DNA from 2 places in the Mesobacillus boroniphilus genome. Region 1 is predicted to be linked to the other one. Evidence: riboswitches for the same ligand, from Rfam matches in the RefSeq annotation. Region 1 holds a riboswitch; the other holds the start of a gene.
The links. A riboswitch is a leader RNA that binds a small molecule or an ion and turns the genes downstream of it on or off. The one in region 1 is predicted to bind S-adenosylmethionine.

Region 2: another riboswitch for S-adenosylmethionine. It lies ahead of DYI25_RS16780 (methionine ABC transporter ATP-binding protein); the one in region 1 lies ahead of DYI25_RS19530 (trans-sulfuration enzyme family protein).

Annotation. Positions count from the first base shown of each region.
Region 1 is NZ_QTKX01000003.1:450,452-455,536, reverse strand. Features, by position in the region: gene DYI25_RS19540 (general stress protein) at 1-524, opposite strand, end outside; gene DYI25_RS19535 (methyl-accepting chemotaxis protein) at 604-1,905, opposite strand; gene DYI25_RS19530 (trans-sulfuration enzyme family protein) at 2,011-3,147, opposite strand; SAM riboswitch class I at 3,263-3,365, opposite strand; gene DYI25_RS19525 (CBS domain-containing protein) at 3,453-4,559, opposite strand; gene DYI25_RS19520 (YitT family protein) at 4,740-5,085, shown strand, end outside.
Region 2 is NZ_QTKX01000002.1:796,934-802,018, reverse strand. Features, by position in the region: gene DYI25_RS16785 (methionine ABC transporter permease) at 1-588, opposite strand, end outside; gene DYI25_RS16780 (methionine ABC transporter ATP-binding protein) at 578-1,591, opposite strand; SAM riboswitch class I at 1,859-1,963, opposite strand; gene DYI25_RS16775 (chromate transporter) at 2,301-2,831, opposite strand; gene DYI25_RS16770 (chromate transporter) at 2,828-3,403, opposite strand; gene DYI25_RS16765 (methyl-accepting chemotaxis protein) at 3,791-5,085, opposite strand, start outside.

The DNA of each region.
Region 1 (5,085 bases):
AGGGGTGCATCAACTGGATTGCGAGTCCTTCTGCTATCTAAGCCATCAACAGTTGTTGCATCGTCGTTCAAACCAACTCTGTTTTCGTCGCGTTCGACAACAACTAAAATCTTGCCTTCTTTTACATAGCCTTCGTAGCGTTCAGCTTCATCTTCCGGAATACCCATTCCGATCAGTGCTCCAGCTAAACCGCCTGCACCTGCGCCTACTGCCGCGCCAGTAAGTGTCGCAGCGATCGGTCCTGCAGCAACGATTGGTCCAATTCCAGGAATCGCTAGTGCGCCGATGCCTGCCAATAGTCCAGTAAGGCCGCCTAAAACGCCGCCTGTTGCTGCACCTGCAGCAAGACCTTCCTCAGTCTTTGTACCGGTAGCTTCGTTGACATCGTGCACCTCATCATCGTTCTTACTGATAACTGAAATATCATCGGTTGAGTACCCCTGTCTTTTCAGGTCCTCAACAGCTTGAATTGCGTCTTGCTCATTATCATATACTCCAACAAGATGTTTTTCATGTTCAAACATAATAAAAGCCTCCTTTAGACGAGTAGTCCTTTTAAAATTACCCGCATACAGGAGGTGTAAACCTAATGTCCAACGTTTATTAAATGTTTCGAAATGCTGAAACGGCTTCCTTCTGTATCGAAGAAACCCTCTTCAAGTTCTCCGCAGTTGCAGTCAATTCTCTCACGGTGTCTCCCTGGTTCGTGAATCCTGCAGCCATTTCTGATATTCCTGCTGAATTTGTATGTAAAATTGACATTGACTCCCGGTTCATCGTAGTCAGCTCGGAAGTTTGCTCTTTAAGGTCATCTGCATAGTGCGCAATCCTGTCAATTTCCCTCTGGATGGAAAGGATTCCTTCCCTCATATCAGAATACTGCTCATGTACATTCGAGAATAACCTGCTTCCTTTCTGCACCTCTGAATTTCCGCCAGCCATTACTTCAACCATTTTAATTATTTCTGTTCTCACACTTTCAATTACACTCTGGATTTGTTTAGATGCTTGAAGAGATTGTTCAGCCAGAGCCCTGACTTCGCCGGCCACAACAGCGAATCCTTTTCCCTGTTCCCCAGCCCGGGCTGCCTCGATTGCCGCATTCAATGCTAAAAGATTCGTTTGATTAGAGATGCCAGAGATAATGCTGACGATTTGATCAATTTCATTCGTTTTTTCAGCTAATTTTTCCGCATTAACAGCAGCCTCGCTGGTGATATGGTTCATATGTTCAATTTGTGCACTCGTTTGACCAATTAACTCCATGCCCACTCCGCTTTTTGCGACGTTGGCCGAGGACATTGCATCAATGGCATTGGCCAGTTCTGCAATTTCTTTGATCCTGTCTTCCATATTTTCAGCAATTTCATTCAGATAAGTATATTGCTCTTGTTGCCGCTCGGCCCCAGCAGAGATTTGCATAATGGAAGAATTGATTCTATCGCTCTCTTTTTCATGCTCATGAGAACTTTCATAAAGCTTAATGGCTGAATCAAGAATCAATCCGGTGTTACTTTGGCTTTGCGAAACAAGAACACGTAACTTTTCAATCATTTCATTGAAATGGGATGTGAGCATACCCATTTCATCCATAGTTCCGCTTTCAATCTGTATCGATAGATCGCCATTAACCATTTTCTTGGTGGCATCCGTTAAACGATCAATTGGCCGGAAAACGTTCTGAAAAAGGATCAATATAAAAACAATGCAGCCAATTGATATAAGTGTTCCAGCAATAGTAGTTGAATACAAACTCTTTGACACTAATTCGGATGTGCCAGAGCTATCTTTATAATGATTCAACAAATAAAAATTATAAACTGTTGATATTGCATATACGAAAAATAACATGCCGAAAAATGAAAAAACCTTAGTCTTTAACGAAATATTAACAAGTCTGCGCATCCTGCCCGCTCCTTTTAACCTTCAACAAACTCTTAGGGGTACTAGTATATTCTTCCTATAATATCGGAATGATTGAAATATTATTAACCCCTTCCCCCATCTTTCTCACGAGTTTTCCAGCGCCGTCACAAATTGTTCGATAATATCAGCTGGGTTTTCGATCCCAACGGAAATCCTGACTAATCGATACGTAATGCCAAGCTCTGCTTGAGCCTCTGGAGGCAGTGCGCGATGGGAGGTTTTCAGTGGATGAGAGACAGTCGTTTCTACTCCCGCAAGTGTTGGGACAATTTTTATCCATCCAAGCGATTTGAAAAACTGGTCTGTATCCACGTGTTCTGCCAGTTCAACCGTCACGATGGCACCGAAGCCTTTTTCACCTTCAGCAAATGGATAGTAAACCTTTGCGACATTCTGATGTTCACTCAAACCGTCAGCCAGCAACCTGGCATTCTCCGATTGAGCCTTCATCCTTAACGCGAGAGTCTTCAAGCCCCTGCAAGTCAGCCACGCTTCAAACGGACTAAGGTTCGCACCAAGATTCACGATTCTTGCACGCGCTTCTGCAATCAGTTCCTTTTTGCCAACGACGACACCTGAAGTGACATCACTGTGACCTCCAATGTATTTCGTCGCGCTGTGGACGACCAGGTCGGCTCCGAGTAAAAACGGGCGGACATGCAGTGGTGTAGCGAAAGTATTATCAACTAATACAGTAAGACTTTTTCTCTTTGCCAGCTCAATGACTTCCTCCAATTTTTCAACACGGAGGAGCGGATTCGTGATTGATTCGGTGTAAAGAAGCTTCGTATTGGGTTTGATCGCCTGTTCGACTCTGTCCAACTCGGAAAAAGATACAAATGTCGTTTCGACTCCAAAGCGTTCAAGCTCGGCTTTCAGCATATGGAAACTCCCTCCATATACATCATCAGCCGCAACGATATGATCACCATTCTTCACTACTGCTAGGACACCTGCTAAGATGGCAGCTAAACCTGAGGAAGCCGCTACCCCATCTTCCGCGTACTCAAGCGCCGCAACGGATTGACCAAGTTCATCTGTATTCGGATTTCCTACCCTTGAATACAAGTAATTTCCTTCTCCCTGATAAAAGCCCTCAAGCTCATCAAGGTCATTAAAGGTAAATGCCGACGTCTGATAAATCGGTGTCGCCTTGCTTTTAATCCCCTTTGGCTTGTTATGTATTGAATGCAGTACTTCCGTTTCAAATCTTTTTTCCATATGCTCACCTGCTTTTATAATAGTAAGGCTTTTTCCGAATGTGGATGCAAAACCACGAAAAAAGCCTATAATAAAAACCTCTCCCAATTAGGAGAGGTTTCTGTTCAATCAGCCTCTCTTATCTTCAGACTGCATCTTCAGGATTTAGCACCTTTCATTTTGAATATGAAGGTTGCCGGGGTTCACAGGGCCTGTCCCTCCGCCGCTCTGGATAAGAGTTATTTCGGTTCTGAAAATAGTTTTTAATAGCTGCAGTATACCAGCACCACTGGCAGCTCGTCAATGACAGTTACCAGACCGGAAACTCAATCTTCCGGGTCACTGTCAAGCAAGTCCCACGGCGTTATTACGCCAATTGGCTTCCCATGGCGGTCACCCGTTTCCGTGATGATGACTGCCTGCAGCTTCTTGCCTCTTGTATGGTAACGCTCGAACAATTCTTCAATATGATACAAGGATGCATCCTCATCAACAAAGGTCACAAAATAATTTTTCCCCTTCGTCAACAGTTCTTTGACACGGACATCCTCGAAATGCACCACACTGTCGGAAAAATGCTTCGCCATCCACTGGATGATCTCCGTGGAAGTCAGTAAGGCAATATACTTATCATCCTTGTCATAAACAGGGAATCTTGTAAAATCAAACTTATTAATTACCTTTAGAACATCTTTAAGATAGGCATCCTCATAATAGTAAAACACAGGGCAGGTCGCGATCGACAAAGCTGTCTGAGGTTTCTCAAACTCCCTGGCAATCTCCTCAATCCGTTCGACCACCTCAATATGCGGCTCGGCAATATAATAATCAGCGTTCACCCGCTCATGGACAATCGCATTGCGAAGCTTTGCAAACTGGTGCAGCTCACTTTTATATTTACGTACTAATGAATGATTTTTATAGCCGGAGTACAGAAGCTCGACAAATGCATCGCTGTCCGTCCCCTTCACCATTTCCTTCAACGCTTTATGAATTCTGTTAAATGCCGTTTCGAATTTTCCGGACTGCTCCTTATGCTTCACCTCATGGTCTCCTGAAGCTTTAGCTCCTGAATCGGGATTTTGATTCGATGAATTCCTACCACTCTCATAGGCACGCTTTTTCCCGTTGCTGTTTTTGGATTGATTGGAGGATGGTTTGCCATTACCGTTATCAGCCTGCATGGAAGATGAGTTACCATTACCGCTGTTAGATTGATTCGGTGACTTTCCATTTTCGCTTCCTTTATTGCCATCATGCGTTTGATTTTTTTCACTAACACGCTTCAACCTGTTTTCCTCTTTTTCCTGCGGCTTAGGGTTAGTTCTCATATATGACTTTTTCTTATTGTTACCAGTCTGATGATTCTTCTTGTTTTTGGAACCTGACTGTTGATTATTTGATCTATGTTTAAACTGAGTATTGTTAGCCAAAATAGCCCCTCCGTAATTTCAATTAACTTCCCCTTCTCATTACCCCAATTACCGGTTTTACTAATCATGGATATATAATGTAAAAATACCAGATACACTTTAAAGTTTGATACAATAAGTATAGTACATACATTACTAATTCATAGAAGATATTTTTAATAGAAAAGGGTTTGATATTTAGTGGCTGCAACGAAGAAAAAAAGAGTGATCAAAGAGATAACACAGCTTGTGACGATAACTCTCGGGGCAATTATCGCGGCATTCGGGCTTGATATGTTCCTCGTTCCTAACGCGATCCTTGACGGCGGGGTCATCGGGCTTTCGATTATCGCCGCGGAACTGACTAATATCTCGATGAGTATATTCCTTATTGTGTTTAACCTGCCTTTCCTTTATATCGGGTATCGGAGAATGGGCCTGAAATTCACGCTTCGCACCTTATATGGAGTCATTATTTTATCCATCTCGACTGCTTATTTACATCACTTTGACGCTGTGACGGATGATTTATTTTTAGCAACCATCA
Region 2 (5,085 bases), on a different contig from region 1:
TGTCGTGATCATGATTGTATTGTCGTATCTGTAATAGCCGAAGCGGATCGCCAGGTCACCAACTCCCCCTCCGCCGACAATGCCAGCCATTGCGGAGTATGCAACAAGGCTGATGATCGTAATGGTAACACCCTGGACGATGCCTGGCTTTGCCTCAGGAATCAGGACATCTTTGATAATCATCCATGGAGTAGCACCTGTCGCAACGGCTGCTTCAATGACTCCTTTATCGATTTCGCGGAAGCTTTGCTCTACGATTCTTGCAAAAAATGGAATCGCCGCGACAGATAACGAAACAGATGCGGCTGTCGGCCCGATTGTCGTACCCGCAATTATATTCGCCAATGGCAGCAGGGCGATCAACAAGATGATAAATGGAACCGAGCGAATCATATTGACGATGAAGCCGGCAATATTTTTAAAAATTTGATTTTCAAGGAAAAGTCCTTTATCGGTGACAAAAAGCAGTACCCCAGTAGGCAATCCTACGATAATGGCGACAAGGATGGAGATGCCGACCATATAGATTGTTTCAAAAAACGCTTTGTTCAATTCCGGCAGCAATGCAATCAGGTTATCAAGCAGCATCATCAATCACCTCCAGGTTTTTCGTTCTTGCCGCTATGTAGGCAATCGCCCGGTCAATCTCCACCTGGTCTCCCGAAACCTCCATGATGAAAATCCCCAATGGAATATCCTGAATATATTCGATCTTCCCATGCAGGATATTGCCGCGAACCTTAAAGGTCTGGAATACATCAGAGATGACTCCCTGCTCAGCAATCTCACCCTGGAAATAGATTTTAATCAGCTTTCCTTGACGCTCCTCCAGCAATCTTTCCGGCAGTTCGAATTGTAGGATTGAGTTGACGAAGTCCTTTGTGAGAGGTTGTTTCGGATTTGCGAAGACCTCATACACATCCCCTTCTTCAATGATTTTCCCATCTTGCATAACAGCCATCCTGTCACAGATGGTCTTGACGACTTCCATCTCGTGGGTGATGAGGACAATCGTGATGCCTAATTCACTATTAATCTTTTTAAGTAAAGATAGGATTGATTTGGTCGTGCTTGGATCCAAAGCGGAGGTAGCTTCATCACATAGGAGGACAGATGGATTATTCGCCAGTGCCCTGGCGATGCCAACGCGCTGTTTCTGTCCACCTGACAATTGTGCCGGATAGACATCTTTTTTATCAGAAAGGCCGACCATATCAAGAAGCTCAGTTACTCTATCTTGGATTTTTGCTTTCGGAAGACCTGCTGCTTTCAGTGCGAATGCGATGTTTTCACTAACTGTCTTTGCGCTTACAAGATGAAAATGCTGAAAGATCATCCCGATTTTCAAGCGCGCTTTTCTAAGTTCACTTTTGCTCAAAGAAGTAAGCTCTACACCGTCAATATGTATTTCTCCTGATGTCGGTTTTTCAAGGATATTCAGGCATCTAATCAAAGAACTTTTGCCAGCCCCGCTGTATCCGACAATTCCGTAGATCTCTCCCTTTTCTACTTTTAATGAAACTTGGTCAACACCTGTAACCGACCCTTTTTTCGTTTCATATATCTTCACCAGGTTTTTCACTTCAATCATGCTTCGCACCCCCGTTTTTTTAAAATAAAAGGCTGTTTTCGTAAAGATTGTTGTTAAAATCCTAAAGCCGACTTTAACGTAATAGAACGCCATTTTGTAGTTCGGTATTAAGTTTGCATGCTCTTTTCTCATAACAAGAGGCTACTTTGGGAAGAAAAATAGTTCATTCACTCCTATTTAGTAATCAATAGCAGCAAAGTTTGAGAAAAGAGCCAAATAAAAAATGCCTCTTTCATTCATAGAAAGAGGCATCGTAAACATCTATACGACTTATCTTTCAGAATGAAAACATTCTGTAGGAAGTGGCACCTTTCCAAAAAGGAGGTTGCCGGACGTCATAGGGCCTAATCCCTCAGTCTCTCTTGATAAGTAACTTATTAAATTAATTTTGATAATTGAAATATTAAAACTATCTGATTTATTTGTCAACAAAGTTTTTCCAATGTTTTTTAATGATATCGCTTACATGATTGTGGGAGTAAGGAAATATTTTTTTAAAAAGGCTCTATTAAATTAGGCTGTTGATTTTCGTTCCAGGCACTTCGCTTTCCGCGGGTGGCCCGGGGAGCCTCCTCGGCGCTTTCAGCGCCTGCGGGGTCTCCCTGTCCCATGCTCCCGCAGGAGTCTTCATGCCTTCCACTACAATCAACAAGATTAAAATTAACATTGGGCTTTAACAGAGCCTTTTCTGAAAAAGAAAAACCCTTGTTTACGATAAAACAAGGGCACCGTAAACAAGGGATCCCGCGATGATATAGGCGGGGTGGACTTTAAATTTTTCCATAAGGAGGAAGCTGATTCCGCCAATCAGAATTGTCTGTGTCAGGCCGACCCCTTCATAGGAGGAGAAAAAGAAATCATAGGTCATGACTCCTAAAAGTACGGCAATGACAGGGCGGACGACGATTGTCAGCCTTTTGACACGCGGGGAATCTTTGAACTTCATCAACAGTCCGAGCAAACTGATCATTAGGATCAAGGATGGTGCCACCGTGGCAAATACCCCCACTATAGCACCAAGGATGCCGCCTTCAGCATATCCAATATACCCAGCCATCTTGGTTGCAATCGGTCCTGGCAGGGCGTTCCCCATCGCCAGCACTTCACTGAATTCATTAACTGTCATCCATTCATAACGATCAACAACTTCATTTTCGATTAATGGAATGGAGGCAGGACCACCGCCATATCCTAGTATCCCCGGGATGAAGAAGGCCAAAAATATATGGAAATAAATCATTTCTGCTCCCCTCCCTTTTGTTTATTTTCAGATGGAGTAGGGTCTTTTTTCAGCAAAGCACCGAGCAGCAATACAAAAATTAAAATGGCGGGGTGCAGGTTCAAGAATTGAAGAAGAACCAGGCTGCCAATAAGGGCCACGGCTGTCCAGCCCCATCCAAGCTTCGACTTACCAGACTTCTTGATGAAATCCCATGTCAGGACAGCAAGCATGACGGCAACAACCGGAACAACAGCCTCTGCCATTCCATTCACCCATGGCTCATCTTTGTATGAGTTCAGTCCTGTAAGCAGCAGGATCATCAGAATGATAGCCGGAATCATCGTCGCGGCGAGGGCATTGATCATCCCCAGGTATCCGCCTACGCGATAACCAATATAGCCAGCCATTTTCGTGGCAATCGGTCCCGGCAGCGCATTTCCCAAGGCAAGGATATCACCGAACTCATCAGAGTCCATCCATTTATATTTTTCTACCACTTCCTTATGTACAAGCGGAATCGAAGACGGGCCGCCGCCATATCCGAGGATTCCCACGCGAAAAAACGCTAAGAATAAATCTCTTTGTTTCAAAACTTCACCTTCTTTTCTGTTATTGGTGCCTAAAGCAGTCCCATTTCTATAAATCTTATTTCTTTTATTTTATTATAGACTCATATAATCGATACTGCATGTCAAATTCAAGTTAATTCACCCTCCGTCGCCTCATTTATCGCCATGTAAATGGTTAAGGTACCCTTACCCAGGCAATATATTGGCGAATTTTCAATTTTTTCGACCACATTTTGAATTATATCGACCACATCCACGAATATTTCGACCACTTTTGGAATTAATTCGACCACATCCACGAATATTTCGACCAAGTCGCAATCCTGAAGTTGACATCCCCAATTCGGTCGCACTTAGCTCTTCTTATAAAAAAGTACCACAGCCCCAGCGGCCATGGTACTCTTCAGTTTATCTATTAAACTTAAAAATAGTAACGGAATCATTCAACTCATTTGTCAGCTTCCTCAAGTCTGTAACCTTTTTCGACAGGTTTCCAAATGCAGATAATTGTTCAGTGGTCGATGCCGAGATTTCCTCGCTTCCTGCTGCTGTCTCCTCGACGACCGCACTGATGGATTCCACATTGTGGAGGACCCTTGCGCCCAGTTCTTTTGAGGCATCCATACCTTCGACAAGCTGAGTGATTTTTTCCGAAATACCGGTTACCTTAGACTCGATATTTCCAAATGCGCTCATTGTTAAATTCATTGATTCCATCTGCTCATCCGCGATGGCACCGCCTTTGTTCACTGCTTCTCCTATTTCATCGAGACCGTTTTTCAGAAGGTTGACCATATCAAAGATTTGCGTTGTGGCAGTGTTTGATTCTTCCGCCAGCTTTCTGACCTCTGCGGCGACTACCGCAAAACCTTTTCCAGCCTCACCTGCTCTTGCTGCTTCGATCGCCGCGTTTAAAGCCAGCAAATTCGTTTGTGCGGCAATTGCGGATACGGATGTGGCCATATCTTCAATTTTTGCTGCATAGCCTACGAATTGGTCTGTTGCTGACTGGATGGAATGAGAAGCCTTTTTGTTTTCCGTGATCAAAGCTTTTTGCCCTTCGATTGCCTTTCTTCCTTCTCCAATAGCTTCCACAGCTTCCTTGCTGTAAGAAGACGATTCCTGGGTGTGGTCAAGGTTCATCATAATCTCTTTATCCATATCGTCGATCAGCTCGACTGATTGCTGCAAATCTTCTGAAACAGTTTGTGCTCCTGCAGAAAGCTCCTCAGTTGATACAGCTACTTGATTGGAGATTTCTGTTAGCGCGATATTTTCCTGCTCGATTTCTTCCGCAAAATCCTCTACTCTCCTGCTCGCCATATTCACTTTTTGCAGCAAGGCTGTCAATTGTGCCGCCATTAAATCAAACGACTCATTCAAGGTTCCTAGCTCATCTTTGTGTTTATAAGGTACTTTTTCGATCATCAAGTTACCTTTGGCGATTTCTTGTGCATTTATCGCAATCTGTTTCAATGGCTTGGTGATGGAACTCGTCAGCCTGATCCCGATTCCCCCGGCAACGACCACAAGCAGAATGCTGCCGATGATTGCCGACAATATGATGAATTCAATCTGGTTCTTCAAGTCTTCTTTTAGAAAATCGTAATAATCATTGACCTGAATATTCAACAGATGTAGGTCATTCAAGATCCCATCGCTGCGAAGTGACTGGCGCTTCACTTCCGCATTGTTTTTCTCAT